One region of the Clostridium septicum genome, then DNA from elsewhere that is predicted to be linked to it. Evidence: predicted binding sites of a transcription regulator. Region 1 holds the regulator's gene; each other region holds the start of a gene.
The links. Region 1 encodes Rex, which represses fermentation and respiration genes when NADH is low (regulators of the CRP and FNR family bind a similar motif). Its sites were predicted from a motif close to ATTGTTAANNNNTTAACAAT; they were not measured.
Positions count from the first base shown of each region.

Region 2: the regulator Rex is predicted to act here: its motif matches at 2,276-2,295, upstream of CP523_RS03075 (DUF969 domain-containing protein).
Region 3: the regulator Rex is predicted to act here: its motif matches at 1,592-1,611, upstream of CP523_RS10170 (acetyl-CoA C-acetyltransferase).

Region 1 is NZ_CP023671.1:2,107,637-2,118,658, reverse strand. Features, by position in the region: gene CP523_RS09595 (3-hydroxybutyryl-CoA dehydrogenase) at 1-772, opposite strand, end outside; gene CP523_RS09590 (electron transfer flavoprotein subunit alpha/FixB family protein) at 887-1,894, opposite strand; gene CP523_RS09585 (electron transfer flavoprotein subunit beta/FixA family protein) at 1,916-2,695, opposite strand; gene CP523_RS09580 (acyl-CoA dehydrogenase) at 2,715-3,854, opposite strand; gene CP523_RS09575 (short-chain-enoyl-CoA hydratase) at 3,939-4,721, opposite strand; gene CP523_RS09570 (redox-sensing transcriptional repressor Rex) at 4,988-5,647, opposite strand; gene CP523_RS09565 (heavy metal translocating P-type ATPase) at 6,179-8,413, opposite strand; gene CP523_RS09560 (ArsR/SmtB family transcription factor) at 8,429-8,788, opposite strand; gene CP523_RS09555 (zinc dependent phospholipase C family protein) at 8,992-9,585, opposite strand; gene CP523_RS09550 (mannose-1-phosphate guanylyltransferase) at 9,813-10,880, opposite strand.
Region 2 is NZ_CP023671.1:680,006-691,027, forward strand. Features, by position in the region: gene pcp (pyroglutamyl-peptidase I) at 1-500, opposite strand, end outside; gene CP523_RS03070 (DUF979 domain-containing protein) at 531-1,460, opposite strand; gene CP523_RS03075 (DUF969 domain-containing protein) at 1,461-2,162, opposite strand; gene CP523_RS03080 (DMT family transporter) at 2,449-3,384, opposite strand; gene CP523_RS03085 (helix-turn-helix domain-containing protein) at 3,517-4,074, shown strand; gene CP523_RS03090 (DUF2812 domain-containing protein) at 4,233-5,429, opposite strand; gene CP523_RS03095 (PH domain-containing protein) at 5,550-6,086, opposite strand; gene CP523_RS03100 (alpha-L-arabinofuranosidase C-terminal domain-containing protein) at 6,935-8,248, opposite strand; gene CP523_RS03105 (LamG domain-containing protein) at 8,341-10,596, opposite strand; gene CP523_RS03110 (ribosomal maturation YjgA family protein) at 10,739-11,005, opposite strand.
Region 3 is NZ_CP023671.1:2,220,733-2,231,754, forward strand. Features, by position in the region: gene CP523_RS10160 (deoxycytidylate deaminase) at 1-363, shown strand, start outside; gene wecB (non-hydrolyzing UDP-N-acetylglucosamine 2-epimerase) at 381-1,532, shown strand; gene CP523_RS10170 (acetyl-CoA C-acetyltransferase) at 1,651-2,832, shown strand; gene CP523_RS10175 (hypothetical protein) at 3,535-3,897, shown strand; gene CP523_RS10180 (F0F1 ATP synthase subunit A) at 3,898-4,578, shown strand; gene atpE (ATP synthase F0 subunit C) at 4,598-4,831, shown strand; gene CP523_RS10190 (F0F1 ATP synthase subunit B) at 4,872-5,351, shown strand; gene CP523_RS10195 (F0F1 ATP synthase subunit delta) at 5,354-5,893, shown strand; gene atpA (F0F1 ATP synthase subunit alpha) at 5,904-7,418, shown strand; gene atpG (ATP synthase F1 subunit gamma) at 7,455-8,306, shown strand; gene atpD (F0F1 ATP synthase subunit beta) at 8,322-9,713, shown strand; gene CP523_RS10215 (ATP synthase delta/epsilon chain alpha-helix domain-containing protein) at 9,728-10,135, shown strand; gene CP523_RS10220 (IS91 family transposase) at 10,267-11,022, shown strand, end outside.

The sequences.
Region 1 (11,022 bases):
TACTTGCTCTATATTTATTATCTCCTGTTTCATTATATAAAACATCCATTATAGCTAGGCAAACATCTAATCCAATAAGATCTCCTAAAGCTAAAGGTCCCATTGGGTGGTTAGCACCATATTTCATAGCAGTATCAATATCTTCAACTGATGCAATTCCTTCTTCAAGAATAAAAGTAGCTTCATTAATCATTGGAATAAGTATTCTATTAACTACAAATCCTGGAGCTTCTGCTACTTCTACTGGTTCCTTACCAATAGCTACTGATAATTCTTTAACTGTATCAAAAGTTTCTTGTGAAGTTGCCATCCCTCTAATAATCTCAACTAATTTCATTACTGGAGCTGGGTTAAAGAAATGCATTCCAATAACCTTGTCAGCTCTCTTTGTAGCTGAAGCAACTTCTGTTATTGATAATGATGATGTATTTGAAGCTAAAATTGTTGATTCTTTACATATTTCATCTAATTCAGCAAATATTTGCTTCTTAATTTGCATATTTTCAACAGCTGCTTCTATAACTAAATCACAGTCTTCTGCTAACTTCATATCAGTTGTTCCTGTAATTCTTGAAAGTATAGCTTCCTTATCTTCTTCAGTCATTTTTCCTTTAGCAACTTTTTTGCTAAGTCCCTTATTGATTCCTGCTATTCCTCTTTCAACAAATTCATCCTTTATATCTCTAACTATAACTTCATGACCCTTTTGCGCAAAAGCTTGAACTATTCCAGCTCCCATAGTACCTGCACCAATTACAAAAATCTTTTCCATATCAACTTACCTCCTAAAAATTCACATTATTGTTTTATACCCTATATGTCTAATGAATGAAAATAAATACATTATTTAATTATTTTCATTAATAATTTATACCTAATTAGATTCTTACTCTGCTTCTTTCATTGCATTTAATTGAGCAGTCATTTCAGGAATTACTTTATTAAGATCCCCAACTATAGCATAATCTGCTACCTTCATAATTGGAGCAGTTTCATCTTTATTTATTGCTATAATCATATCTGACTCTTGCATACCTGCAACGTGTTGTATTGCTCCTGAAATACCACATGCTATATAAATATTTGGTCTTACTGTTTTACCTGTTTGACCAACTTGATAATCTTTATCTATCCACTTATTATCTACTGCTGCTCTTGATCCTGCTACTGTTCCGCCTAAAACTTCTGCAAGTCCTTCAAGCAATTTAAAGTTTTCTTTTGATCCTACACCTCTACCACCAGCTATGATAAAGTTGGCTTCACTTATATCTACAATATCCTTAGTTTCCTTAATAATTTCTACTATCTTAGTTCTTATATCTTTTTCTTCTAATTTAACTGCAACTTCTTCAATTTTAAAATCTCTTGCTTCATCACCAAGTTTTGAGAATACTCCAGGTCTTACTGTAGCCATTTGTGGTCTATGATCTGGACATGCAATAGTTGCCATTAAGTTACCACCAAAGGCTGGTCTTGTAGCTAATAAATCTCCATTTTCAACTTCTACATCTAATCCTGTACAGTCAGCTGTTAACCCTGTTGATAATCTAGCTGCAACTCTTGGTCCTAAATCTCTACCTATAAAAGTAGCACCTATAAATAATATTCCAGGTTTTCTTTCACTAGCTAAGTCACAAATAACTTTAGTATATCCATCAGTTGTATAATTTTTTAATAGTTCATGTTCAGCTACTAGAACTTCATCAGCTCCATGTCTACCTAAAGTTTCTGCTAAACCTTTTACTTTATCTCCTAAAATAAGAGCTGTTAATTTAACTCCTAATTTATCTGCAATCTTTCTACCTTCACCAAGCAATTCAAGAGAAACCTTTTGAAGCTCTCCTCCTCTTTGTTCAGCAAATACCCAAACGCCTCTGTAGTCTGCTATATTCATCTTCCTTACCTCCCATATATCTTAGATGTAGTGTTTTTCCTTTAATTTTCCTAACACATATTTTACAGCTTCTGGAGCAGTTTCTTTTACTACTTCTCCTGCACCCTTAGTTTCTTTTGTCATTGATTTCTTAACCTTTGTAGGTGATCCCTTAAGACCTAATTCAGCTTTATTTACTTCTATATCATCAGCTGACCAAATTTTAATTTCTTTATTAGCTGTATTGAAGATATATTCAACATTCATATATCTTGGTTCATTTAATTCTTTTATAGCTGTTAAAAGTACTGGTGTTTGAACTTTTATTAATTCATATCCATCTTCTAAAGCTCTATTTATTAATAACCCATCATTTTCAACCTTTACATCTTGAACGTAAGTTACTTGAGGTATGTGTAAATGTTCAGCAATTTCTGGTCCTACTTGTGCAGTATCTCCATCAATAGCTTGTCTTCCCGCAAATACTACATCATATTCTAATCTCTTTAAAGCTCCTGCTAAAGCTTTTGAAGTTGCAAGGGTATCAGCTCCTGCAAACGCTCTATCAGTAATAAGTATTGCTTCATCTGCTCCCATACATAAAGCTTCTCTTAATGCTGATTGAGCTTGTGGAGGTCCCATACTTATTACAGTAACGTTAGCTCCTGATGTTTCTTTTATTCTTAATGCAGCTTCTAAAGCATGCTTGTCCTCTGGATTTATTATTGAAGGAACCCCATCTCTTATAAGTGTTCCTGTTTTTGGATCAATTTTTACAGCTGTTGTATCTGGAACTTGTTTTAAACAAACCACTATATTCATAATATAAGTCCTCCCCCTATTATCTTAATGCGCTTCCTGCGATAACCATCTTTTGAACTTCAGAAGTTCCTTCGTATATTTCAGTTATCTTAGCATCTCTCATCATTCTTTCTACTGGATACTCCTTAGTATAACCATATCCACCAAAAATTTGAACTGCTTTAGTTGTAACATCCATTGCTACTTCAGCAGCATAAAGCTTAGCTCTTGCAGCATCTACTGAATAAGGTTTTTTAGCATCCTTTAAACATGCAGCCTTATATACTAAATGTCTAGCTGCTTCTATTTTGGTATCCATTTCTGCTATCATCCATTGTAAACCTTGGAATGCAGCTATAGGTCTGCCAAATTGCTTTCTTTCTTTCATATAAGCTACAGCTTCTGCAAATGCGCCTTCTGCAATACCTAAAGCTTGTGCAGCAATACCAATTCTTCCACCATCAAGAGTTTTCATTGCAATACCAAAACCTTTTCCTTCTTGTCCAACCAAGTTTTCTTTTGGCACTATACAATTTTCCATTACTAATTCAGTTGTTGAAGATGCTCTAATTCCAAGCTTTTCTTCTTTCTTTCCAATTGAAAATCCTTTGAATTCCTTTTCAACTATGAATGCTGATATTCCTTTTGTTCCTTTGCTCTTATCTGTCATTGCAAATACTATAAATGTTTCAGCTACTCCACCATTAGTAATGAATATTTTAGATCCATTTAATACATAATGATCTCCTTCTAAAACTGCTACTGTTTGTTGCCCAGCTGCATCTGTACCAGCTCCTGGCTCTGTTAATCCAAATGCTCCTAGTTTTTTACCACTTGCTAAATCAGATAAATATTTTTCTTTTTGATCCTTATTACCAAATTGTTCTATTAATGATGCACAAAGTGATGTATGTGCTGATACTATAACTCCTGTTGTAGCACAAACCTTTGATAACTCTTCAACAGCTAATATATATGAAAGTGTATCTCCACCTGCTCCGCCATATTCTTTAGCAAATGGTATTCCTAACATTTTAAGTTTTGCCATTTTCTCTACATTTTCAATAGGAAATCTTTCTGTTTCATCTATTTCTGCAGCAATTGGCTTAACTTCATTTAATGCAAATTCTCTAACCATTTGTTTTACTAATTCTTGCTCTCTAGTTAATTGGAAATTCATTTAATTATACCTCCTCGTATTAAACACTTCTACTTAATAATAGTTTGAATTTTTCAATTATTTTTTCTTTATATAATGTTCTGACTATTTATTGTAGAAATTTTTACTTCTTCTTTCAATAAAAGCAGTCATTCCTTCAACCTGATCTTCAGTTGAGAAACATTTTCCAAAATCTTCGGCTTCTATTTCAATAGCACTATCTATATCCACTTGCATTCCCCTATTAATTGCATCCTTACATAGTTTTACTGCTATTGGTGCATTTGCTATTATTGTATTTGCCATAGCTTTTGCTTCATCCATTAAACTTTCTAATGGCACAACCTTATTTACCAGACCTATTCTTAAAGCTTCATCAGCTTTTATTATTGCTCCAGTATATATTAATTCTTTAGCTTTACCTTCTCCAACTATTCTTGCTAATCTTTGAGTACCTCCAAATCCAGGTGTTATTCCAAGACCTGTTTCAGGTTGCGCAAATTTAGCTTTTTCTGATGCGATTCTTATATCACATGACATGGCAAGCTCACATCCACCACCAAGGGCAAATCCTGAAATCGCTGCAATAACTGGCTTGTCTAACTTTTCTAATTTTCTGAATACTTTATTTCCAAGAAGTCCAAATTCTTTCCCTTGTCTCTCATTCAATTCTCTCATTTCTGCAATATCAGCACCTGCTACAAATGACTTTTCACCAGCACCTGTCAATATCACACAATAGATATTTCTATCCTTTTCTAAATCTGATACAACAGTATCAATGTCTTTTAGAGTTTCTGAGTTTAAAGCATTTAATGCTTTTGGCCTATTGATTGTAACAATAGCTAAGTTGCCTTCCTTTTCAAGAATTACATTTTTTAATTCCATATTCAGGTCCCCCTTTTATACTAAAAATTCATATGATTTACTAAAAAAACATATTAAAAATATTTAATTTGTTAAATTTAATTTGTTGAATTTCGTGAAAAAAATTGAACATTCAGAAATCTCTTTTGTTAATATTGTAACAATTTAAGCTAAAAAATAATTGAAGCATCAGCTTCAATTATGATTATAAACTTTAGATTTTTGTTTTGCAATAACTATTTCTAGTTTATGTTATTTTTGTAAGTTAATTATCTTTATTTATCTAGCTAATCTTCAATCTTTTTTTCATCTTCTCTATCATCCTTATGAAGTAAATAAATTAGAGTTAATAAACTTTCAGATAAATGTACATTTTCAACTATAACATCTTCTGGTACTACTAAATCTACAGGAGCGAAATTCCAAATTCCTTTTACTCCCCCTTGAATTAATGTATCACAAACCTTTTGAGCATTTATTCTCGGAACGCAAATCATACCAATATCTATACTATTATTTCTTAAGAATGATTCTAAGTAATCTATATCTTGAATTTCTATGCCTCTCATTCTTAACCCTATTAACTTAGGATTTGCATCAAATATACCTTTAAGACTTAATCCTAGTTCTGAAAATCTACTATAATTAGCTACAGCCTGACCTATGTTACCTGCACCTACTATAAGAGTCTTATACTCCTTATTTAATCCAAGTATAACACTAATTTGTTTATATAAGTCTCTAACATTATAACCGTATCCTTGCTGTCCAAAATCTCCAAAACAATTTAAGTCCTGACGTATTTGAGAAGCTGTGAACCCTATTTTTTCTCCTAGTTCTTTTGATGATATTCTATCAACATCATTTCTCATCAATTCCTGTAAATATCTATGGTATTTGGGTAATCTCTTAATTACAGCCATAGAAATGTTTTTCTTCTTTTCCATACTGTACCGTCTCCTTAGCCATTCTTATTTTAAATTTCACTGTATATACATAATAATATCATATGAAATCCATATAATCTATATTTTAACACTTTTATATTAGTATTTGAATATTTTTAGTTATCTATTTAACAAAGATTATAATTTTTATCTCCGTTATAGAACTTAAAATTGAAAATTAATTAACTTACACTATTATAATTATAGATATTAATTTAATAAAATATTATTTATTTATACTTATTTATTATTTTACTTATTATTTATGTAAATTAAACTTCAAAATACAACATTTTTTTCTTTAATTAAAATATTTTAAATAAAAAAAAATGAGACTTATGTATAACGTAGCAGATCCGTTATACATAAGTCTCTAGTATATACAAAGCTTAACCACTTTGTAACCAAGATCAGAGATCTTGTATGCTTCCCTTATGCCTGAATGTTCTCAACCTAATTCATTATATTTAAAATGATGAAATTTGTCAATAACTGCACTACAAATTTATATATATATATTTTTTTTAATTATTACTTTAAACATCTTGTAGAATTTAATACTGCCAATATCGTTACTCCTACATCAGCAAAAACTGCTTCCCACATAGTTGCAACACCAAATGCACCTAGAATTAATACAAATACTTTTACCCCTAAAGAGAAAATTATATTTTGCCATAAAACTTTATTTGTTTTCCTTGCAACATTAATTGCTTCAACTAAAGCTTCTGGTTCATCCTTCATCAATACAACATCTGCAGCTTCTATAGCAGCATCTGATCCTATATTCCCCATTGCCACACCTACATCCGCTCTAGCTAAAACTGGTGCATCATTAATTCCATCCCCAACAAAAGCAACTTTTCCTTTTTCTGACTTTTTATTTAATATTTCTTCTATTTTCTCTACTTTATCTCCTGGTAATAACTCAGAATAGTATTCGTCTATTCCTATGCTTTGTGATACTTTTTCTGCAACAAGCCCATTGTCCCCTGTTAACATTACAATTTTTCTTACTCCAACTTGTTTCAATCCTCTAACAGCCTCTTTTGCTGCTGATTTTATCTCATCTGAAATAATTATATTTCCTTTATATTCATTATTAATTGCAATATATACTATTGTACCAATTGATTCTACTTCACTATAATCAATATTAAACTTATTCATTAATTTATAGTTTCCAAGAAGAATTTCATCATTATCTATTTTAACTTTTATTCCATGTCCTGATATTTCTTCATAATTACCTATTATATCTTTATTTATTTCTTTTCCATAAGCTTTCACTATTGATTGAGCTATTGGGTGATTAGAAAAAACCTCTCCTAAAGCTGCAATTTCAAGTAATTTATCTTCACTTATATTTACTGGATTTATTTCTGTTACTTCAAATATTCCTTTGGTTAATGTTCCAGTTTTGTCAAAAACAACAGTTTCTACATCCTTTAAAGCTTCTAAATAATTTCCACCTTTTACTAGTATACCTTTTTTAGATGCTCCTCCAATTCCTGCGAATAAACCTAGAGGAACTGAAATAACTAATGCACATGGACAAGAAACAACTAAGAATATTAAAGCTCTATATATCCATTGTTGAAAACTTGCATCTTGCATTACAATTGGTGGAATTATAGCTAATGCTAATGCTAAAAATACAACTATAGGAGTATATATTTTTGAAAATTTTGTTATAAATTTTTCTGTAGGAGCTTTTTTGTTAGAAGCATTTTCTACTAATTCTAATATTCTTGATACTGTAGATTCGCCAAATTCCTTATCCACTTTAACTTTTATAACTCCGTTAGTATTTATGCAACCGGCAAGTATTTCTTCATTTTTATTAACTTCTCTTGGTACTGACTCCCCAGTTAAAGCAGAAGTATCTACAAAACTACTTCCTTCTATTACTACCCCATCTAATGGAACTCTTTCACCTGGCTTAATAATTATAATATCTCCAATATTTACATCTTCTGGTGATACTTTAATTTCCTTATCTTCTTTTAATAGATTAGCATAATCTGCTCTTATATCCATTAAAGCTGTTATTGATTTCCTTGAACGATTAACTGCATATCCTTGGAACATCTCTCCAACTTGATAAAATAGCATAACTGCAACACCTTCTGGAAATTCTCCAATAAAAAAGGCTCCTAAAGTTGCTACTGTCATTAAAAAATTTTCATCAAAAAGTTCGCCTCTTATTATATTTCTAAAAGCAGTTAATACAACATCACCACCTATTAACACATAACTTGATACAAATAACACTACTGATAGTATAGATTTATCTTCAAAAATCATTGCAATAGCATATATAATAGCTCCAATTATAAGCCTTAAATTATCTTTTATTTTAAAACTTCCATGTGAATGATTATGGCCATGTCCACTTTCCTTTAACTCTTCATTATGATTATGTCCTTTTTCAGTACAGCATCTATCATTATTAGAATGACTATGATGCTCTTCTTTAACAGAGCAGCTTGATTCAGTACATATATTCCTTTTCGAAATATTTCCATTATTTTTTTCAGATACTTTTACATCTGGCTCTAATTTTCTTACTATTTCTTTTATTTCTTTTATTATTTTCTCTCTAAGTTCTTCTCCATTTATTTCTATTATTAATGTTGACGTAGAAAAATTTAAATTTGCTTCTGATACGCCTTTTATTTTATTGACTTTATCCTCTATTTTATTACCACAATTAGCACAAGTTAAACCTTCTAAAAATAGCTTAATATTATTTAATTTTCCCATTTATACCCCTCCTATTTATTCAGTAATATGCCTAAATCCTTCATCAAAAATATGCTTTACGTGTTCATCGTCTAATGAATAATAAATAACTTTTCCTTCTCTTCTAAATTTAACTAACCTACTAGATTTTAATACTCTTAATTGATGTGAAATGGCTGATTGATTCATTCCTAATAATGCAGCCAAATCACATACACACATTTCTGATTGAAATAGTGCACAAAGTATTTTTATTCTTGTAGAATCACTAAAAGCTTTAAATAAATCAGCTAAATCATATAATATCTCATCTTGTGGAATATTTTCTTTCACTTTATCTACTACATTTTTATGAATTATATTACAACTACAACTTTCTGTTTTTCTCTCTTCCATAACTATCCCCCTAACATATGAATAATTGCTCATATGTTTATTTGTTTCTATTATATTCTTTTCATACTAAAATTGTCAACATTTCAATTTATTTTTATATAAAAAAATAGATTAGTTTTAACTAACCTATTTTAATATTTAAAATCAAAAAAATTTCTAACTATATATTTATTTTATAAATAAAAAAGCTTGGATTATCCAAGCTAAATTACCATTGAAAAATGTTCTTTTATTTTTTCATTTAAAAGTACTTCACCCAATATCATATTTATTATGCTATCACAAACATAATAAGCAAATGTTAAGTCATGATTAAAATCAATTTTTCCTTCGTATTCATTTTGCAAACTTAAAATATATATAGTAATCTCTTCTGAAGTTAAATGAGAGTTTATATCTTTTTTTATTTTAAATTCTTTAGCTACTTTTGCTAAATCTTTTTCATAAATAATATGATCTTTCATAGCATTAGGATTTTTAAATTCCCATCTTTGATTATGTGGGACACAAAAATAATCACATAAAAAATGACAAATAACTCCTAACTCTTGATTAAACTTATTTATAGAATATTTAGTATAAATATCATTAACTGTCAAAGACGATAAAAACTCTATTTTTTTTACTATCATATCGAAACTCTCATCAAAATAATGTTTTTTAAGCTTATATTTGGATGCACAATCTGGTTTAATATTACCCCAAACAAAATGTGATTCTTTTATTAAAAAAATCTTATCTTCATCTATATTTTCTATAAAATTATTTGCTAACATTTTGTGAGTGTTCATTAACATTTACATCACCTCACTTACACACATCCTTTAATGTATACATTAATAATAATCTTATTTTAATATTAAAACAAGTAATTGTTATTTCATTATTATCCACTACTTAGTTTATATAGAAATACAAAGCTTATTCTTAAAACTCTCCATTTATTATATTATTAAATTACTCCATAAATGTTATTAATAAACAAAATAAACCTCGAAAATCGAGGTTTATTTTATTTAAAACATTAAATAAATTTTCCATATTCTTCCTCTTTACTTAAATCATTAAGTAAATGTTTTATCTCTTGATCTTTGTTTTTATCCATTACTAATATCACATCACCTGCATCAACTATAACTAAATCTTTTACGCCAAGTCCTATTATTAGATTTTTATCACCAAATATAGAACAGTTTTCACATTCCTGCAAATAAATATTATTTTTTGAATTACTATCTCTAAAGATATCTTTATACCTACTTAATGCTGAGAAACTTCCTATATCATCCCATATAAAATCACTTTTTATTACATATGCTTTTCTTGTTTTTTGCATTACTCCAAAATCAATAGAAATTCCATCTATTAGATTATATTGTTCTCTTATAACTTCTTCTTCATCATCTTCGCCTAAATGCTTATATATTTCCATAAGTGATTTGTGTAAATCTGGTAAATATTTTTCTATTTCTCTTAATATAACATCAGCTCTAAAAACAAACATACCTGAGTTCCATAAGTAGGTTCCTTTTAATAAAAAATCCTTCGCAACTTCAGTATTTGGTTTCTCTGTAAATCTAGCAACCTTATAACTTGGACGCTCTCCAGGTACTCTTTGACCCATTTCTATATATCCATATCCAGTTTCTGGTCTGTTAGGTTCAATTCCTAATGTTACTATTCCTCTTTTTCTATTAGCAATATCTACTGCTTGTGATAATGTTTCTATATAATCTTTCTGACCATCTATATGATGATCAGAAGGTAAAACTACTATAACAGCATCTCCATCTTTTTTCAAAAGTTTAACAGCTGATAAGCCTATACAAGTTGCTGTTTCTTTATTTTCAGGTTCTGTAAATATATTTTCTTTATTTATGTCAGTTAGCTCTAGTCTTATTTTATCTTGATAATCCTGATTTGTAACTACATAAATATTCTCCTTCTTAATTAAAGGAATAATTCTTTCTACTGTGTTTTCCAAAAAACTTTTGTTATTTATAACTTTTAAAAATTGCTTTGGTTTATTTGCTCTTGATAAAGGATACAATCTAGTTCCCTTTCCTCCAGCTAATATAAGCCCGTATATCACGAATTTTCAACTCCATGTAATACTATACTTAATTATATGCGCACCGTTAAAATTTTGTGAAATATTACTTTTTTGAAATTTTTTTAAATTTATACTTAGTATTTTATTGACATTTATAAAATTCGTACATATAATTTTATTA
Region 2 (11,022 bases), 1.4 Mb from region 1:
GGAACATGAATAAATCCACCCTTTTTATTTGGATACTTTTTATTTATTAAATAAAGCACACCATACATAACATGATTACATACAAAAGTACCTGCTGTATTAGAAAGACTAGCTGGTAATCCTCCATCTGTTACTTCTTTCACCATAGCTTTAACTGGCAAGTTAGAAAAATATGCATTTTCTCCATCTTCAAATATTCTTATATCTAAGGGTTGATTTCCTTCATTATCTTTTATTCTTGCATCGTCTATATTAATTGCAACTCTTTCAGGAGTTATTCCAAATCTGCCTCCTGCTTGACCCACTGAAATAATAATATCTGGATTTTTTTTTATTATAGCTTCTTCAATCTTTTCAAGAGATTTTCTAAATACTGTTGGAATTTCTAATTTTATTATTTCTGCTCCTGATATTATTTCTGGAAGTTTCTTAACAGCCTCCAAAGCTGGATTTATTGGTTCTCCTCCAAAAGGATCAAATCCTGTTATTAATACTTTCATTATTCATCGCTCCTATTCATTTCTTAAATTTTAAAATGCTAAGAAGTACATTAGTGGTATATGTATTAACAATAAAACTATTGCATATATTGACTGTGCTTTTATTACTCCATTATTATCTTCAATATCTAGCAAAACTGCTGGAAGTATATTGAAATTAGCAGCCATTGGTGTTAACAATGTCCCACAAAATCCTGCCGTCATGGCTATTGCTGATGCTATTATAGGATCTCCTCCTTGAGCAAAAACAAAAGGTGCACCTATGCCAGCTGTAATAACTGTAAAAGCTGCAAAAGCATTACCCATTATAGCTGTAAATAAAGCCATTCCTACACAATAAGCAGTTATTCCAATCCAAACATTTCCTTCAGGTATTACACCAGAAATCATATTTGATATAATATCTCCAACTCCAGCTGCTGCAAATAATGCTCCTAATGATGCTAATAGTTGTGGTAATATTGCTGTTGATCCTATTGCTTGCAACATTCTATCACTATCTACTATAGCTTCCTTAGGCTTTGCTCCAGTAATAAAAAATGTTATTATTATTGCAACTACTGCTGATATTCCTATAGCTGTTACGCCTGATAACTTAGTAAATTGTGCTATTCCAAGAGCAACAAATGCTATTATTAAAGAAGGTAAAAATATTTTTATCCCGATTTTTTCTGCTTTTACTCTTGCAAAAGTTTCATTTAATTGAGCTATTGTTCCTACATTTATTTGATTAAATGCTCCTAAAACTCCAATAATAACAATTAAACCTCCTACAACAATAGAAGGAATAAATTCACCAAATATAAATATTGTAGCTAGTATTCCCCAAAATGTTGCTGTACCTAATCTTGTTTTATGATTTGTATCTTTTAATGTATATACCATTGTTATAATCATCATAATACCAATCATTATATAAAAAATATTTAATAAAAGGTTTGAAAGTTTAGCTATATCCATTTATTTCTCCCCCTTTTTATTATCTTTAATTCCATACTTTTTAGATAATTTTCTGTCTAAATAAATATTTTGAATTACTCCTAATATAAATGCAATTATAGCTACTGGTATAGATGCTTTTGCTACCGCTAAAGTATCAACATTAGATCCTATTCCTGGTAAATTCAATTCACTAAGAGCTCCCGCTATTAATAGAACTCCTGAATTAGCCATAAAAACATTTTGTCCAAAAAAATTACCATAGTTATCTGTAGCTGCTGCATATGATTTAATCATATCCTCATCTTTTCTATCTATTTCACCATACTTTGCAATAGCTGCCCCTTGAGCCATAGGATTTATTAATGGACGAATAAATTGAGGATGCCCTCCAAGTCTTACAGATAATGTGCTTGCTAACTCTCTAATAAATAAGTATCCAGTAAGTAACTTTCCTGTAGAAAGTCCTTTTACTTTTTCTATAAGCATAATTGCCATCTGCTTTAAGCCATATCTCTCACATAATCCTATAACAGGTAAAGTTAGTAAGAATAAACACATTTCTCTTTTAGCTACAAAGGTTTCTCCTAAAGTACTTAAAACATCTACAAAACTCATATCTGAAACAAGTCCTGTTACAATTCCTGCTGATATAATAACTGCAATTGTATTTAGTTTTAATGCAAATCCAATTATTATGATTAAAATTCCTATTAGTGCCATATTCATCTCCCTTTCATAATTGTATATTTTATGTTTTATTTATCCATTATACATATTTATTTTGAAAATTTCTACAGAAATTTTGCCATTCTACATTTTATTTCTCTATATTTATAGTTAAATTCTTAAAATTTCATTCTATTTTTTAATAATTATGTATTTTATAAAATAATATATTCTTACTACCTTCATTAATTAATCCATGTATATTTACTAAGTATACAAATATAAATATTTCTTCTTAACAAGTCTAAACTACCCTTTATAATCATTACCCTCCTTATCTTTAAGATTTAATAATACTATTTAGAACCATACCAATTACTACTAAAATTATTCCAACTATTCCTATAGTTGTTGGAATCTTATCATTTAATATAAATATCCCTCCTAAAAGTGTAAATATTACTTCCCCAGCTTGAGTTGATTCTATTATTGCTATTTTATGTGCATTATTACTTACCATATCAGTAGCTTTAAAAAATAGTATAGTTGCAATAACACCTGAAAACATAGCAACAATAAAGGATTGAACTACTTGTCCCTTGCTTGGAAGTCCTACAATTATTGTGCCCCAAATTGATATAAATAACCAAAAAGGTATACTACATAATGTCATTCCAAACACTCTTTGAAATGTAGTAAATTCATTTTTGCAAACTTCCATCATTTTACGATTGCCCAGTGGATAAGCAAATGCAGCTATAACTACAGGCATAATTATTAAAAATGTTCTACCTATTGAAATATCTTTTGCTTCTTCAAACATCATAATAAATATTCCTAATAATATTATTGATGACATCATTAAAGATTTTTTAGGAATACTATTCCTTACATATACTACATTTTTTCCAACTTCTATTTTTTTAGTAAATAATGGTGTCATAATTGCACCTGCTACTATTGTTATTTGCCAAGTTCCTGCAACTAACCATGAAGCGCCGTATTCTGATGCAAAGCTAAGTGGTGCATAAAATAATCCAAATCCTACTGTACTCCAAATAATCCATTGAATAGGTCTTTTAAAAATATCTTTTATTACAGGATTTAACTGATTATTTAAAATCATAATAATAAATAAAATTGGCAACATAAAAATATATCTAAGAGATGAACTCCATATCCAACTTCCTCCTTCAATATTTATTTGCCTATTTAATATAAATGTTAACGAAAAAAATAGGGATGCTCCAATACCAAATAAAATTGCTTTCTTCAACTCTATTCCTCCTTATTTTATATGTTATATTGTAAAATATACGTTATATTGTATAATATATATTTTACAAAATCAATCTAATATTATAAAATAATATCTGTTAAAACATACAAATTCTAATAGGAGATTAAAATGAAAGATTTAAATTTAATTATAGGTAATAAACTTAAAATCATAAGAAATACGCGTAATTTAACCTTAGATGAAGTCTCTAAAATAACAGGAGTTAGTAAAGCTATGCTTGGTCAAATAGAGCGTGGTCAATCAAACCCTACTGTTTCTACCCTATGGAAAATTGCAAATGGTTTAAAAGTATCCTTTTCTTTATTTATTGAAGAAAATCAAAATGATCTTCAAATAATACATCAAAATGAAGTAACACCAATAATAGAAGATAATAAAAAAATGAGTTTGTACCCAATCTTTCCTTTTGATGTTAATAAGGGCTTTGAAATATTCACCATAGAACTTAATCCTGGATGTAATCATATATCTAATCCTCATAATGATGGGGTAGAAGAATATATAATAGTTACTGAAGGGGAAATTGTTATTGATATAGATTCAAAGTCCTTTGAGTTAAAAAAGGGAGATTCTATTAGATTTATAGCTAATAAATCTCATACATATAAAAACATAAAAGAAAATAAAGCAGTATTTCAAAATATAATAAACTATTCTAAAATATAAATTTTTATAGCTGTAATCATATTAGTATTAATTACAATTACATTATATTAAAACTATAATTTAATAATTATTTTTGAAAAATCACAAAAAACAGCCCCTAGTAAACTTAATTTTTCTTACTAGGGACTATTTTTATATACCTTTAATAAAATAATATATTATTCCTTAAATACTTTTTCATAAGATTTATTTAATAGTTCATCTTCACTTAAAATTTCATTCCAATCATTAATCTCAATAATTTTATTATCTGAGAACATTAAATAAGTATTTCTATCTTCTTTTTTATAAACTTGTATTTCCGATGGAAGATTTGTTTCCTTTTTTATATATTTTATATTAAATTTTTTTAACCAATCCATCTTCTTATTAACAACATACTCTACAGTCCATTTATAATCACTTTCAAATAAATCATAACTTAAATCAATTCTTTCTCCTTTAACACTATAATATAATGTAGATGCTAAAATCCCCTTTTCTTCATCAATATGCTTACCCTCATCATTTATACTCTTATCATTAAAATCATTTAAAACTATTGGATAATTTTCCTCTTCAATTTTAGTATCACTTGAATTAATTTTTGAAAAAACTTCACTAAAAACTAATACGTTAATCCCAATAAAAATAATTATTGTAAAAACAACATAAACTATTATGTTTAAAGTTTTTTTATCTTTACAATTACTTCTACTTATAAAATTCATTATTATAGATAATAAACCTGTTGCTAATAAAATTAATACTAACAATTTTAACATATATGCTTCTCCACTTGTCCCCATATATATAATTAATGATAGCATTAATAGTATACTTATATTATTAAGAACTAATCTAACCTTCATTGCTTTAAAGCAGTTATATGACACAACATCTCCTTTTTTTAAAGCAACTTTACCCTTAACACCCCAAATAACAAAATTAACTACGCCTATTACTCCATGTATTATAAATATAGATAAAATAAATAATAAAAATATTTGTATATCATTTGCTAAAAAGTTTACATTATAACTTCTAAATATGGTTATATATTGAATATATACAACTGATAATATCATAATTAAACTTGATAAAACATGCTTTAAAGATGCTTTAAAAATACAATTAAACTTTTCCTCTTCATCAGTGTGAATAGGATTATTACTTAAATCACTTTCACTGCAATAAATTTGTATTTTTTCTCTTTCGCAAACAAATTCCCATCCTGCTGCTTTACAATATTCTCTGTATTCTAATGCACTCTCACTATTTTTGCCATCAAAAAATGATATCTTATCCATTATATCTACTGAATATTTTATTTTCTTAGGTTCTATTCTTTTAAACTTCAATAGATATCCTCTCATATTTAAGAACTTCTTTACTTTTAATTGATATTACATCTACTTTGTCATAATATACATTATAAAAATTACTAAAAATGGTGTATACAGAAATATAAATTATATCTCCCTATACACCATTAATTATAAGCCTAAGAGTTCTTTTTTCTTTACATTAAATTCTTCTTGTGTTAATGCTCCCATATCTAATAATTGTTTATATTTAATTAATTCATCTGCAGCAGATTTAGTATTTGCCACTTGAGTCAATGGAGTTGTTTTAGACTGTTTATATATTTCCATCTCTTTATTAACTGCATCAGCAAAGAAACTTACTGTTATATTAGGCACATTTTCTATAGTCCTTGTGGTTGTTCCATCTGTAATAGATATTTTACCATATAAAAAGCCTTTACAATGTGATATACTATTAATTCTATCTAAAGGAATATCTATTAATTCTAATCCATAGATTATACCTTTATCTAACATTAATACACGCTTATTAGTACATACTATAAGCCAAGTCTTTTTATCTATTAGCCCACTTGTCAGTGCTTTAATATGTTCATCTACTCCAAGTACAGTAGGTAACTCTTGAATCTCTGCTATAGCTTCATCTTCAACTTTGTAATTTAGAGCTGATATTTCAACTTGAATATCCAGTGCTCTTTGCTTCATCTCATTTTAAAATTTACACAAAATAACACTTAAATATTAAATATATATAATATTATTAAATAAATTCCATTACGCAGATGCGCTTTAACTTATTATATACATTAGTAATTTAAACTTATGAAATTAGTAAAAATATTAATAATATCTCAGTAATTTCGAATAGTAATATTACTAAATGGTCTTAACTCACTATAAAAGATGCATTAAATGTGAACTATATTTGTTACATAAAGATCCCATTTAATGCACTTTTCACAGTATTACTTATTGTTAAATTTTTCAATATTATAAGAATAACCCTAGATTTTTAAATTCCAAGGTTATCTCTTTATAACAATATTTAAAATATTTCTTTTATATTTTTAAGTTCTATAACTTCACTTTTATCCTTAGTACACACATAAATCAAACTGCTTCTATTGAACATTTTGACTCTTTATTTCTGATTCTAAATTAGCTTTTTTGCTATTTAAATCTTCTAAAGCACTTTTTTACTTTCTAGTAACCTCTTATTACTCTCAACTTTAGAATTTATATCTTTTTCTAATGATTTAGAAACTGTTCCTATTCCGCCCATAAAACTTCCAATTATAAATACTATATATATAATTATTATTTTTTTAAATTCTTCTTAAACAAATTTACTATTCTCCATTTCTTCCATATATATTAATAAATTTACCTTCTAAAACTTAAGTTAGTTTAGAGTTTATTTTAATTACATTTTGAACATGGTGCTATTCCTTTTTCCCTTGCACTCTTAAGATTAACTAAATTAAACCTTATAAATAAATATAAAAATAGAGATTACAAATTGAGTAATCTCTATTTTTATATTTCAGCATTTATTATTTATTTTTTCTAATTAGTAAATCTAATCCTATAGAAGATATTAATAATCCAAATAATCCTACTGCTACAGCAGGTGTTTTACCTGTCTCTGGCAAGCTTCCTTTGTTAATATTATTACTATTATTGCCCTTATTTGATTCGTCTTGTACTATATCATTATTGCTATTTTTAACTAAAACCTTTAAAGCACCTTCTAATTCTTTTTGTGATTTATTAACTTGTTCTAAAGTGGCATTTTTATCATTAAATATTTCTCTTGCTTTAATTAATGCCTCTTCTAAAGTCTTATAACTATCTACAGTACATTTAGTTGCATCTATACCCTCTGCTTTATTTATTAACTCTTCAAGCTTAGACTTATCTGGTATTAATATTAAATTTAAATATGCTTTATTTAAATTATTGTGTGCTAAATCAACCTCTGATTGAGTTGCTTCCTTATTAGTTAATACATTTAAAGCATTTTTTAATTCAGCTTCTAAAACCTCCCATGTTGATGTTATATACTCATATTTATTTAAACCATTAATTTTATCTACAAGCTCTTGAAGCACCTCCTTGTTTACATTAGAAATTTCTAGTTTACCTATAACTTCTTGCAAACCCTTAAGTGCTTCATCTACTTCCTTTTGCGTTGTATTTTCATCAGCTATTACTGAATTTGCTTTTTCTAATGCTTTATTAAATTTTTCTAGAACTGTTGGCGATACTCCTTCTAATGCTCCTTCAGATTTAAGTTTTTCTGCATAATCTATTACCTCTTTTAATGCACTCTTATCTACTTCTTCTCCATTTGTAGATAACTTTATTCCAACAACTGAATGAGCAGGAACTTCATATTCCACATTATCTGGATCAATAATAACTTCACTTTTAACTACATCTACTTTATTTGGTTCTTCTAATGAATTAACATCATACACACCATTTCCAGATAGAGTCATTACCTCTGCCTTATTATCTTTTATCTCTGAATTATTTACATCAATTTTAACTTTTACATTTTCTTCTCTATCCATATTTATAAGAAGTACATAAATACTATCCTTGTCTTTACTTGTCATTGCATGGATCGTGTCTACGTTATTATAGAACTTTTTATTATTTATAATTTTAGTTTCTATAAGATCATTAGCTATCATATTATTTAATATACTAAAGACCTTTAAAGAAGGAGTTCCATAAAATCTATAACTTCCATCTGGCTGTTTTATAGATTGTATTAAAGCTTGTTTTCCTGGACCTAATACATCTCCACCTGGGAAATCTATTAAACAATGCTTATTAGTAAATGCAGTGTTAAACTTCATAAACTCTATAATATTTGCTGCTATATATATAGCATGAGTTTGTGATTGTACAACATCACCAGGATGATTAAATATTCCAAATTCTGATATAGCTACTTTTTACTTCCATCTGGCCAATATTTTTTTAAGACATTCTCTCGGCTTCTAACTTGTGATACAACACTTGTTTCAATTCTTTCCATTATCTTTTCATAAAATAACGGATCATTATCTTGTAAGCTTCCATTACTATGCGAATACGGATGTACCGCTACACCATCAAATTTCCCTCCATCTTTACTTGCTTTTTCTGATTCAGCAATAGCTTGCGCTATATTAGAATTTGAATATCCTGAATATACTTTAACATCTGGGTCAACTTTTTTCATTTCTTCATAATAATCAGCCAATCCATCTTTATAAACAGTATATGATACTCTTATATCTGAATTTTTAGGTGGAATTGCTCCATTTATACCATCACCAAAAAGTATTTCTCCATTTTCATAATTAACTTGCACTACCCTAGCATTTGCATCTGCTTTTTTAATATCTTTTACAATTGCCCATTCTTCATTATTTATATATACATGTACACTATCACTTTCAACTGCTTTTGACTTATCAATTTGATCAGTTACATCATTTGCATAACGCATATACTTCTTTTGATTTGCTGTTCCATCACTAAAATATGAAGCCTTTGACTTATCATTAGATGTATTCCAGTTATCTATCTCTGCTACCTTTTCTTTCACAAATTCTCTAACTGCTCCTTCTGCATACATTCTAGCAACATCTAATCCATTTCCTGACCATTGATCTGGACTGTTTTGCATCCAATATCCACATCCTTCGTCAACTTCATTACCAATTTCGAATAATTTAACATTATAAGGTTTAGCATGACCATTATTAGCACGTACTTCAGCCCAGTCAATTCCACCATTAGGATTTTCACCTACTTCGCAATTTAGATATTCTACTAAATCAGCTGCATCTAATGCTGATCCATTACCAAATCCATATACATATATCATTTCTCCATTACTTTCATCAATAATATATCTAGCTGCCTCATCTAAACCAAAATTAGGCGTTATAGTTGGTTCATTCCAATTTCCATGAATAGTTGTAATACGATTTTCTACATCCCCTATAGATCTTTTCCATTGAAATAAATTAGCTACAATTCCACCTGGATATCTTACAGAACCAAAATTTGCACTATTGGATAACTGTTTAAATTCACCATATAAATTTTGAGTTTCTGGATTGTAACTTCCGTACCCATCCATATGATACCTATGATTTACTCCAAACATATAATCTGGTATGTTTTTAATTATATTATTATAATTAACAGATATTTTTACTGGTAAGTCTTTTGCCGTTTCATTATATATATTAATTAGTGCTTCTAATTCTGTCTTTACTAAGGCTATCTCACTATAAGGTGAATCTATAGTAATATTTTTTGCTTCTTCAACTTTACTATATAAATCAGTGTACTCTTTATATTCATCTGTTAATATTCCATGTTCTAAAAGCTCTTCAGCTAAATTTATTGTATTACCAAGCCCTTCGAAAACAATTACATTTCTATGCTCATTAAATAATGCATCAACCATATTATTATCTGCTGATTTATTATAAATACGAATACTATCTATTTTACCTTTAAAAGCATGTCCTGTATCTGTATTTTTATGACATCCAAATTGTAAATCAGTAATACCTCCATTAATTAAAGTTAAATCCTGAATTACCTCTTCTTTACGCAACTCTCCATTTGCATATACTTTAAAGGTAATACTTTCATCATCATTAACATTACTTGTTATAATAACATTTTGCCACTGTCCATATTCTTCTACTTTACTAGATATAATATCCTTTCCTGTAACATAGCTTCCATATTTTTTATTCTTTAAATATAGTAAGGTTCTCCCAGCCCCTGTTTGTTGTATAATATTTATTGATGTTGAATCAGTTGGCTGTGAATTATCGTTATATAGCCATAATGAAACTGTATAATTTTCTTTTGCATTAATTATATTCGGTACTCTAAAATAACTTTCACTTCCATCAAATTTTAATCCATCTTCTAAAATTCCTTTATCTATAGTTATATTTGTTCCATTATCGTTATTTAATGAACCTAATTTACCATTATATTTTTCTCCAAGTGTAGCTAAATTAGTAACTGTCATATTATTTATACTGTCATTCTCAAATGTATAATATCCTAATAGTGAGTCATTTAGATCAAAGTCTTTTATAGTATTAGCTGATACCAATTTAAAATTAAAACATGTTGCAACTAAAATAATAGTTGCTAAAATAATACTTATAAATTTTTTATTCATATTTCCCCCCATTATTCCTTTATCATTTCATATCTTTTGTTAAATATGATTTCCTCCTTTCTTTTCTATTACTATATTATGAATAATTTTTATTTATATGTTTTAAACTGATAAAACTTTATACACTTTTTTTCTTTTATTATCATTTATATCTTTTAATGCTATTTTTTCTATAATTCCATCTACTATCCCATATTATTAGAATTATACTTCCAACTAAATAACATAAAATATCCTTTATATCAAATGTACTACCAATAATAATTGAAAATACTTTATTATTTTGTAATCCAAACCTTTCTACAATATTAAATAATTGCATTATCTCAACAAATGTAGCAAACAAAAATAAATATATAGGTAAATACTTTATTTTTTTCTTAATAAAACTTCTTATAAAAGTGTACATTAAAATAATTATTAATA
Region 3 (11,022 bases), 110 kb from region 1:
GGTGCTCCTAGGGGAAGGAAAAACTGTATAGATATAAAAACTTGTATTAGAGAAAAATTGAATATTCCAAGAGGAACTCATTATGAATTATGTAGAAGTGTTCATAGTGAGGCAAATGCAATAATAAGTGCTTCAAGAAGAGATATGATTGGAGCAACATTATATTTAGTTGGTAGAGACGTAAATGATAAAGAATATGTATTAAATGCAAATTCTTGCTCTATGTGTAAACGAATGATAATAAATGCAGGAATAAAAGAAGTTATAATAAGAGATAGTAAAAATAAATACAGATCAATATTAGTAGATTCTTGGATATATGAAGATGATAGCTTAGATATAAAATTAGAGATGGGATATTAACATAGGAGGATTAATAAGTGGATAAGAAAAAAATAATAACAATATTTGGAACAAGACCAGAAGCTATAAAAATGGCACCTTTGGTAAAGGAATTAGAAAAGAGAAAGGGGTTTGAAGCTAAAGTTTGCGTAACAGCTCAACATAGAGAAATGTTAGATCAAGTTTTAGATTACTTTGATATAGTTCCAGATTTTGATTTAAATATAATGAAATCAAAACAAACATTAACTGGAATTACAAATAAAGTTTTAGAAGGATTAGAAGAAATATTTATACAAGAAAAGCCAGATATGGTATTAGTACATGGAGATACAACAACTACATTTTCAGGTGCATTAGCAGCGTTTTATCAAAAGGTATCAGTAGGACATGTAGAAGCTGGGCTTAGAACCTTTGATAAATACTTTCCATTTCCAGAAGAAATGAATAGAAAATTAACAGGTGCATTAGCTGACCTGCATTTTGCGCCTACAAAAGGTTCAAAAAATAATTTATTAAGAGAAGGTATAAATGATAAAGATATTTATATAACAGGAAATACAGTTATAGATGCAATGCTTCATACTGTAAAAGATAATTATATTTTTGACAATAAAGAATTAAATGAAATAGATTTCATTAACAAAAAAGTTATTATGATTACTGCTCATAGAAGGGAAAATTGGGGCAAAGGAATAGAAAATATTTGTGATGCTTTAAAAATAATTGTAGAAAAAAATAAAGATGTCGAATTGGTATATTTAGTGCATTTAAATCCGGTAGTAAAAGATGTAGTTAATAAAAAATTAGGAAATTTAGAAAGGGTACATTTATTAGATCCGTTAGATACAAAAGAAACTCATAATCTTATGAATAAATGTTTTATGGTTATGACAGATTCAGGTGGTCTACAAGAGGAGGCTCCACATTTGGGAAAACCAGTGTTAGTGCTAAGAGACGTTACAGAAAGACCAGAAGCAGTTAGTTATGGAACAGTAAAATTAGTTGGTACTGATATAGAAAAAATAGTAGATGAAGCCAACAAATTATTAACTAATACTGAGGCTTATAATATTATGAGTAAATCAGTAAATCCGTATGGAGATGGTTTAGCATCAAAAAGAATAGCTGACGCTATAGAGAAGTATTTTGGGATTAGAGAAGAAAAAATAGAAGAATTTGTTAGATAATTTGGAAATAAATATAAAATATAAGGTTGATTATAGATATAAAAGTGGTATAATGAAATTGTGTTAATTGTTTAACAAATAAGAAAATTCTAACAGAGAACTTAGGGAGGGTTTAATAATGAGAGAAGTAGTTATTGTAAGTGCGGTAAGAACACCTATAGGATCTTTTGGGGGATCATTAAAGGATGTATCTGTAGCAGATTTGGGAGCAACAGTAATTAAGGAAGCTGTAGCTAGAGCTGGAATAAAAGGGGAACAAGTAGAAGAAGTATTAATGGGTAATGTTATTCAAGCGGGACTTGGACAAAATGTCACAAGACAAGCAGCTGTTAGAGCAGGATTGCCAGTAGAAATTCCAGCTATGACTATAAATAAAGTATGTGGATCAGGTTTAAGAACAGTAGCATTAGCAGCTCAAATGATAAAAGCTGGAGATGCTGATGTTGTAGTTGCTGGTGGTATAGAAAATATGTCAAGTGCACCATACCTATTGAGAACTGCAAGATGGGGTCAAAGAATGGGTGATGGAAAAATGGTTGACTCAATGATTAATGATGCTTTATGGGAATCATTTAATAATTATCATATGGGTGTTACTGCTGAAAATATAGCTAAGCAATGGAACATAACAAGAGAAGAACAAGACGAATTTGCTCTTCAATCACAACTAAAAGCTGAAAAGGCTATTAAAGAAGGTAGATTTAAAGATGAAATTGTTCCAGTTTTAATTCCTCAAAGAAGAGGAGAACCAAAAGTATTTGATACTGATGAATTTCCAAGATTTAGTTCAACAATAGAAGGAATGAAAAAATTAAAGCCAGCATTTATTAAAGATGGTACAGTAACAGCAGGTAATGCATCAGGTATAAATGATGGAGCAGCAGCTTTTGTGGTAATGAGTGCAGATAAAGCAAAAGAATTAGGAGTTAAGCCTTTAGCTAAAATAATTTCATATGGACAAAGAGGTTTAGATCCATCAATTATGGGATATGGACCTTTCCATGCAACTAAAAAAGCTTTAGAAGTATCAGGATTAAAAATTGAAGATTTAGATTTAATAGAAGCAAATGAAGCTTTTGCAGCACAAAGTATAGCAGTTGCTAGAGACTTAAACTTTGATATGAGCAAAGTAAATGTTAATGGTGGAGCTATTGCGTTAGGACATCCGGTTGGAGCATCAGGAGCTAGAATTTTAGTAACATTACTTTACGAAATGCAAAAAAGAGATGCTAAAAAAGGTTTAGCTACTTTATGCATAGGTGGAGGAATGGGAACAGCTATGATAGTGGAAAAACTATAATATGTAAATTATATATAAAGACTTTCAACTACAATATGTAGTTGAAAGTCTTTTTTTAGTATTAAAAATTAAAAAAACAGATATACTATTAATAATAAATCGACACAAATATACAGTAAAGTTTACTATTTTCAGAAATATAGAAAAACTTATTAAATAGGATACAAGTTCATTATAAATATTAACATATAAATTATTATACAAGAATTTAAAACATTTAATTTAGTGTAAAGTACCTAAAACTAAAGCTTTAATAGGACTATTATTATATTAATAATAATGTAATTATAATATAAAAATAAGAAAAAAAATAAAAAATGAATAAATTTAAAATGAATTATTCATTTATATGAAATAATAAATTAATGAGTTTTTAATATATAATAAAATAATAATATAAAAATGAGAAAAAAATGTGTTTCTCGCAAAAAAAATGTGTTTAAGGGCTTATGAAAATGTTAACACAGAAAAAAATCGTAAATCAGAATATTTAAAATATTCAAATAAATGAATAATCATGGTTAATTTTGCCTGTTACCAATGAAAAACTTAATATTAATGAATTGCATTAAGTAAAATGATAATAAACTACTATAATCACTAAATATAAATTGAAAAGAAGAAATATAAAGAAAAACAAAGTTTTCATTAATGTTTTACCAGGTCTATAATAACAAGAGTCAGTTGGGGGGGAAAGATAAAATGAGTAGAGAAATGAATAATTTGCTAAGGAAAATGATAAAATGTGATTTAGTAGGAGGACTCATTTCTGCACTTATAGTATCTTTATTAGTAAACTTACAAATTGCAAGTATATTTTTTATGGGAATATTAGTAGCTTTAGTAAACTTCCTAGTAAGTGGAATAATTTTAGAATATTCATTAATAAGGGATAAGAAGTTACTAATAATAATGAGTTATTTCATAAAAATAATAGTAATAGTTTGTTTAGCACTGCCATTTATGTACAACTTACAAAAACTAATAGCATATGTTGGAGGATATATAAGTCATTTTATACTTTTAACATTTTATTGGTTAAAAAATGAGAAAGGAAGTGATTAGGTGGAACCATTGAAGCCTATATTTTCCTTTGGACTTGGAGGTTTTACGGTAGATATTACTCCTGATATAGTGGTCCAATGGGTAATAATTGCCTTAGTAGCTATTTTGGCGTGGTGGGCAACTAGAAATTTAAAGGTTAAACCAAGTAAAAAGCAAGTAGTTGTTGAATCAATATATACTACAATTAGAAATGTAGTATTAGAGAATGTTGGTGAAAATTATACTGATATAATTCCATTTATAGGATCCATGGGAATTTATCTACTTTTAATGAATCTTGTAGGTTTAATCGGCGTAGTACCACCAACGAAAAATTTTAGTGTAACTTTAGGTATGGCACTTATAACATTTTTTGTTGTTCAAACTTATGCAATTAAAAAGCATGGAGTTAAAAGTTACATGAAGGGATATATACAACCAATTCCCGTTATGTTACCAATTAATTTATTAGAAAGAGTTATGTTACCAGTTTCATTGTCATTAAGACTTTTTGGTAACGTGTTAGCAGCTACATTTATCATAGAATTAGTATATGAGAATCTACATAAAATAGCATGGATAGCACAAATTGGTTTACCAATAGCTTTACATGGATATTTTGATGTGTTTGATGGCGTTATACAAATGGTGATATTTGTTATGTTAACAATGATAAATATAAAAATAGTTTCAGAACATTAATTTTAAGGAGGATTTTATCATGAATGAAATAGGAATGAGAGCATTAGGAGCAGGTATTGCGGTATTAGTCGGTTTAGGAGCAGGTATAGGTATAGGTAATGCTACAGGAAAAGCTGTAGAAGGTGTTTCAAGAAATCCAGAAACTAGTGGTAAGATTACAACTGCTTTAATTATAGGTGCAGGTTTCGCAGAAGCAACAGCTATTTACGGTTTATTAGTATCAATACTTCTAATATTTGTTGGAGTAAAATAATGAATTTTAGTGACTCCAGAAGGGAGGCAATGTATATATAATGGATATAGACAAGAGTGTAATTATAGCAACCATAATAAATTTCATTATCCTATTAGCTATATTAAAACATTTCTTCTTTGATAAGGTTAAAGCAATAATTGAAGAGAGAGAAAATGATATTACAACTCAATTAGACAATGCCGAAGAGGAACTAGAAAAAGCTAGAATGTTAGCTATTGAAAATGAAAGAGTATTAAAGGGCGCTAGAGAAGAAGGAAAGAAGATTACTGAAAGACATAAAGAAAAAGCAGAAAAGATATATGAAGAAATTATTGATGAGGCAAACCAAGAGGCTAAAGTTATTTTAGAAAGAGCCAAGGTAGAAATCAATAGAGAGAAAGAAAAAGTAGAATATCAACTTAAAAAGGAAGCTATAGATTTAGCAATTGAACTTTCAAAAAAAGTTATCGAAAAGAATATTAATGAACAAGATAACAGAGATCTAATTGGAGATTTTATTAATAAGGTAGGTAAGTAATTATGTACGAATATTTAGACCGAAGATATGCTTTAGCGTTATATGAAGTAGCTGAAGAAAAAGGGAAAGTTCAACAATACTTACAAGACTTACGAGAAATCTGTAATTTAATAGATACGAATAAGGAATTCTACGAAGTAATCAAGCATCCGCAAATTAGCACAAAAAAGAAGAAGAAGACTTTTATAAATATATTTAAAGGTCATATAGATGAAGAATTATTATCATTTTTATTAATTCTTATAGAGAAAGACAGAATACTTTATCTAAGAGAAAAGCTAAAGGAAATGGAAAAGATAGACTTAGAGCGTAAGAATACCTTAAATGGAGTTATAAAAACAACAGTTTCGTTAACTGATGAGGAATTTAATTCTCTAAAGTCTAAATTAGAAAAAAAATATAATAAGCATGTTATCTTAGAACAAATTATTGATAAAAGTATTCTAGGTGGAATATATGTAAGAGTTGGTAATGATGTGATAGATGGTACAGTTAAATCCAAATTAGATGAATTACAGGATTTAATGCTTAGCACAGAATAGAGGTGAAGTTATGAATATTAAGCCTGAAGAAATAACATCCATAATCAAAAAAGAAATCGAAAGATATGAAAAAGAAATAACAACAGTGGACTCAGGAACTATTATTCAAATAGGTGATGGAGTTGCTAGGGTTTATGGCTTAGACGATTGTATGGAAGGTGAATTATTAGAATTCCCAAACAATGTTTATGGTATGGCTTTAAACTTAGAACAAGATAATGTTGGATGTGTTCTTTTAGGACCTGAAGAAGGTATAAAAGAAGGCGATATTGTAAAAAGAACAAATAAAATAGTAGAAGTTCCAGTTGGTGAAGCTCTATTAGGAAGAGTTGTAAACTCTCTTGGAGAAGCTATAGATGGAAAAGGACCTATAAATCATGCAGAATACAGAGCTATAGAAGTTCCAGCACCAAGTATAATAGATAGAAGTTCAGTTAATGAACCATTACAAACTGGTATAAAAGCTATAGATTCAATGATACCAATCGGTAAGGGACAAAGAGAACTTATCATAGGAGATAGACAAACAGGTAAAACTGCAATAGCAGTTGATACAATATTAAATCAAAAAGGTAAAGATGTTATCTGTATTTATGTTGCAATTGGACAAAAGCAATCAACAGTTGCCAACATAGTTAATACTTTAGAAGAAATGGGAGCTTTAGATTATTCAATAATTGTAAGTGGTACAGCTTCTGAATCAGCACCATTACAATATTTAGCACCATATGCTGGATGTAGTATGGGAGAATATTTCATGCATCAAGGAAAAGACGTTTTAATTATTTATGATGATCTTTCAAAGCATGCAGTAGCTTATAGAACAATGTCATTACTATTAAGAAGACCACCAGGTAGAGAAGCTTATCCTGGAGATGTATTCTATATACATTCAAGACTATTAGAAAGAGCAGCTAAACTTTCTAAAGAAAATGGTGGAGGATCATTAACAGCTCTTCCAATTATAGAAACACTTGCAGGGGACGTTACAGCATATATCCCTACTAATGTTATTTCAATAACAGATGGTCAAATATTCTTAGAATCAGATTTATTCCACTCAGGTCAAAGACCAGCGGTTAATGCTGGTATATCAGTATCAAGAGTTGGTGGTAATGCACAAATTAAAGCTATGAAACAAGTTTCTGGTACTTTAAGACTTGAACTTGCACAATATAGAGAATTAGCAGCATTCTCACAATTTGGTTCAGACTTAGATAAAGATTCTAAGAAGAGACTTGAAAAAGGTAAGAGATTAGTCGAAGTTTTAAAACAAGACCAATATTCTCCAATGCCAGTTGAAAAGCAAATTGTTATATTATATGCAACTGTTAATGATTTCTTATCAGATATAAAAGTTGAACATGTAAGAAAATTTGAAAAAGAACTTTTAGAATATGCTGACACTCACTATAGAGATTTATTAAAAGAAATAGTTGACGGAAAAGTTCTTAGTGACAAAGTAAAGTTTGAATTAGATAAATGTATAATAGAATTTAAAAAATTATTTTTACAAGATGCATAGCTTAAAAAGCTATGCAATTCTTTAGGAGGTGGAAGTTTGGGATCAGCAGGACTTATTGAAATAAAAAGAAGAATGAAGTCAGTTGAAAGTACAAGAAAGATAACAAAAGCTATGAATCTTGTATCCACTTCTAAACTTAGAAAGGCAAGAAAAGAACTTGCTGCTAATGAAAAATATTATGATTTATGCCATGAAATAGTAAGCGAATTAATGGCTGCTTTACCAATGGATTATGAAAGTCCATTCTTTAACAGCAAGGTAAAAACTTCTGATAAGCTTTATATTGTTATAAGTTCAGATACAGGTCTTTGTGGTGGCTTCAATGGTAACATAGCAAGCAGATTAAATGATATGGTTGAAGATAAGAGTAAGGCAAAGGTTGTTGTTGCAGGAAGTAAAGGGATTTCATATATGAAAAGATACAGATTTGATACTGTAGGTGAATATGTAGAAATTCCAGATGTACCTACTGTAAAAGAAATAAAAGCAATATATCAAGATGCTTTATATATGTTTAGAAAAGGAGATGTTTCAGAAGTAAATGTAGTATTTACAGAATTCATTTCTCCAATTAAACAAGAGGTAAAAATAGAAAGACTTTTCCCTATTGAAAGAGAAGGAAATGTTCAAGGTGACTTTTTAATTGAACCTAGCTTAGATGAGGTTTTAAATTCAAGTTTAGATGTGTATTTTAAAAGTAAGCTTAGAAGAGCTATGCTACATTCAAAAGTTAGTGAGCAAAGTGCTAGAATGACGGCTATGGATGGAGCTACTAGAAATGCTAATGATATATTACAAAACTTAAGTATTAAATACAATAGAATAAGACAAACAATGATAACTCAAGAGATATCAGAAATTGTAGGAGGAGCTGAAGCTCAAAAATAGTAAGGAGGTATTACTATGCCTAAAAAAGTAGGAAAAGTAGTTCAAGTTATTGGACCAGTTGTTGATATAAAATTTGACTCAGATGCACTTCCTAACATCTATAATGAAATTAGAATAGATATGGAAGATAAAGTATTAGTAGCTGAAGTTGAACAACATATTGGAGATGACATAGTAAGAACAATAGCTATGGAATCTACAGATGGATTAAAAAGAGGAATGAAGGCTACAGATACAGGAAAATGTATATCAGTACCAGTTGGTAAAGGGGTATTAGGTAGACTTTTTAATGTATTAGGTAATCCAATAGATAATGCTGGTGATATTGAAATGGAAGAAGTTTATCCAATACACAGACCAGCACCAAGTTTTAAAGAACAAGCTTTAGAACCAGAGATGTTTGAAACAGGCATTAAAGTTATAGATTTATTAGCCCCATATCAAAAGGGTGGTAAGATAGGTCTATTTGGAGGAGCAGGTGTTGGTAAAACTGTTCTTATCCAAGAACTTATAAATAATATAGCTAAGGAACACGGTGGACTTTCAGTATTCACAGGTGTTGGAGAAAGATCAAGAGAAGGTAATGATTTATATTACGAAATGAAAGAATCAGGAGTTATAGACAAGACAGCTCTAGTGTTTGGACAAATGAATGAATCTCCAGGAGCTAGAATGAGAGTATCTTTAACAGGATTAACTATGGCTGAATATTTCAGAGATCAAGGTCAAGATGTGCTTTTATTCATAGATAACATATTTAGATTTACTCAAGCTGGATCAGAAGTATCGGCTTTACTTGGAAGAATACCATCAGCAGTTGGTTATCAACCAACACTAGCAACTGAAATGGGTGCACTTCAAGAAAGAATTACTTCAACTAAAAATGGATCAATAACTTCAGTTCAAGCTGTATATGTACCAGCAGATGACCTTACTGACCCAGCTCCAGCAACAACATTTACTCATCTTGATGCAACAACAGTTTTAGCAAGAAGTATAGCAGAACTTGGAATTTATCCAGCTGTTGATCCATTAGAATCATCATCAAGAATATTAGATCCAAGAGTTGTTGGAAAAGAGCACTATCAAGTAGCAACTGATGTTAAGAATATACTTGAAAGATACAAAGAATTACAAGATATAATTGCAATTCTAGGTGTAGATGAATTATCAGATGAAGATAAGAGTGTAGTTGCTAGAGCAAGAAGAGTTCAAAGATTTTTATCACAACCATTTACAGTTGCAGAACAATTTACTGGAATGCAAGGTAAATATGTACCTGTAAAGGAAACTGTAAGAGGATTTAAAGAAATATTAGAAGGTAAATACGATGATTTACCAGAATCAGCATTTTTATTTGTAGGAAGTGTTGAAGAAGCAGTTGAAAAAGCTAAAACCTTAGTGTAAGGGGATGAAAAATTATGGCTAAAACTTTTAAAGTAGATATAATTACCCCTGGTAATGAACCAATTCATATTGAAGTGGAATCACTTCAAACTGGAACTTCAAATGGAGCAGTTGAATTTAGAGCTAATCATACTGCAATAATATTAAGCACTATACCAGCAACTACAACTATTATAAAAGCTGATGGTAAAAAGGAAAAGATGTTCACATCAAGTGGAATAATATATCTTAAAGATAATAATCTAAAATTTTGCTGTGATGCAGTAGAATATTCACAGGATATAGATCTTTCAAGAGCTGAGAACGCTAAAGAAAGAGCTGAAAAAAGATTAAAAGAAAATAAGGATATAGATATTGAAAGAGCTAAAATGGCATTAGCTAGAGCAAATGCTAGAATTCAGACTTTCAGTATTAATGATTAAAGAGTGTTTTAACACTCTTTTTTTAATGTACAGGAAAGTATAAAAATTTTGAAGGCTGAAAGTTAGATATTATCTAGCTTTTAGCCTTCAAATATGTTAGATTAATTAATTATAAATTAGAGGTTTAACAGATGAAAAAAGGTAAGATAAAAAGAATATTAGAAGACCATTGGAAAGAGTTTGAAAAGTTATATAAAAATAAGATTAGACCTAATGTTAAAAAGGAAGTAGAAAAAGTTTTAAAGTGTAAAGATACAAAGTATGGATTTATTGAATTGAAGTGTAATAATTGTAATACTACAAAGAGAATCGGATTTACATGTAAAAGTAGATTTTGTACTTCATGTGGAAAGATTTATACGGATAATTGGATTGATAATATGTTGGGAAATTTAATAAATGTTAGGCATAGACATATAGTTTTTACTATACCAAAAGAATTAAGAGAATTCTTTGGACTGGATAGACAAAGACTTAAGATATTGCCGAAGTGCGCAGCGAGAGCTGTTACGAGTTGGATGCATAGTTTAAATAGAAAGGAGGAATTCACACCAGGTATAGTAACTGTAATACATACATTTGGAAGAGATTTAAAGTGGAATCCTCATGTACATATGATGGTTACAGAAGGAGGGAGAGGAAATATAACAGAATGGAGGCATATAAGGCACATATCTTATGAATCATTAAGAAAAAGATGGCAAAAGGTTTTGTTAGATGAAATAACTTATATAAATGGAAATACAAAAGAAATTAAATTACTAAAAAATAAACTATATAAAGAGAAAGATAAAGGTTTTTATGTTCATGCTAAAACTGAGATAAAATCAGCGAAGACAGCAGCAAAATATGTAGGGAGATATGTGGGACGTCCTGCGATAGCGGAA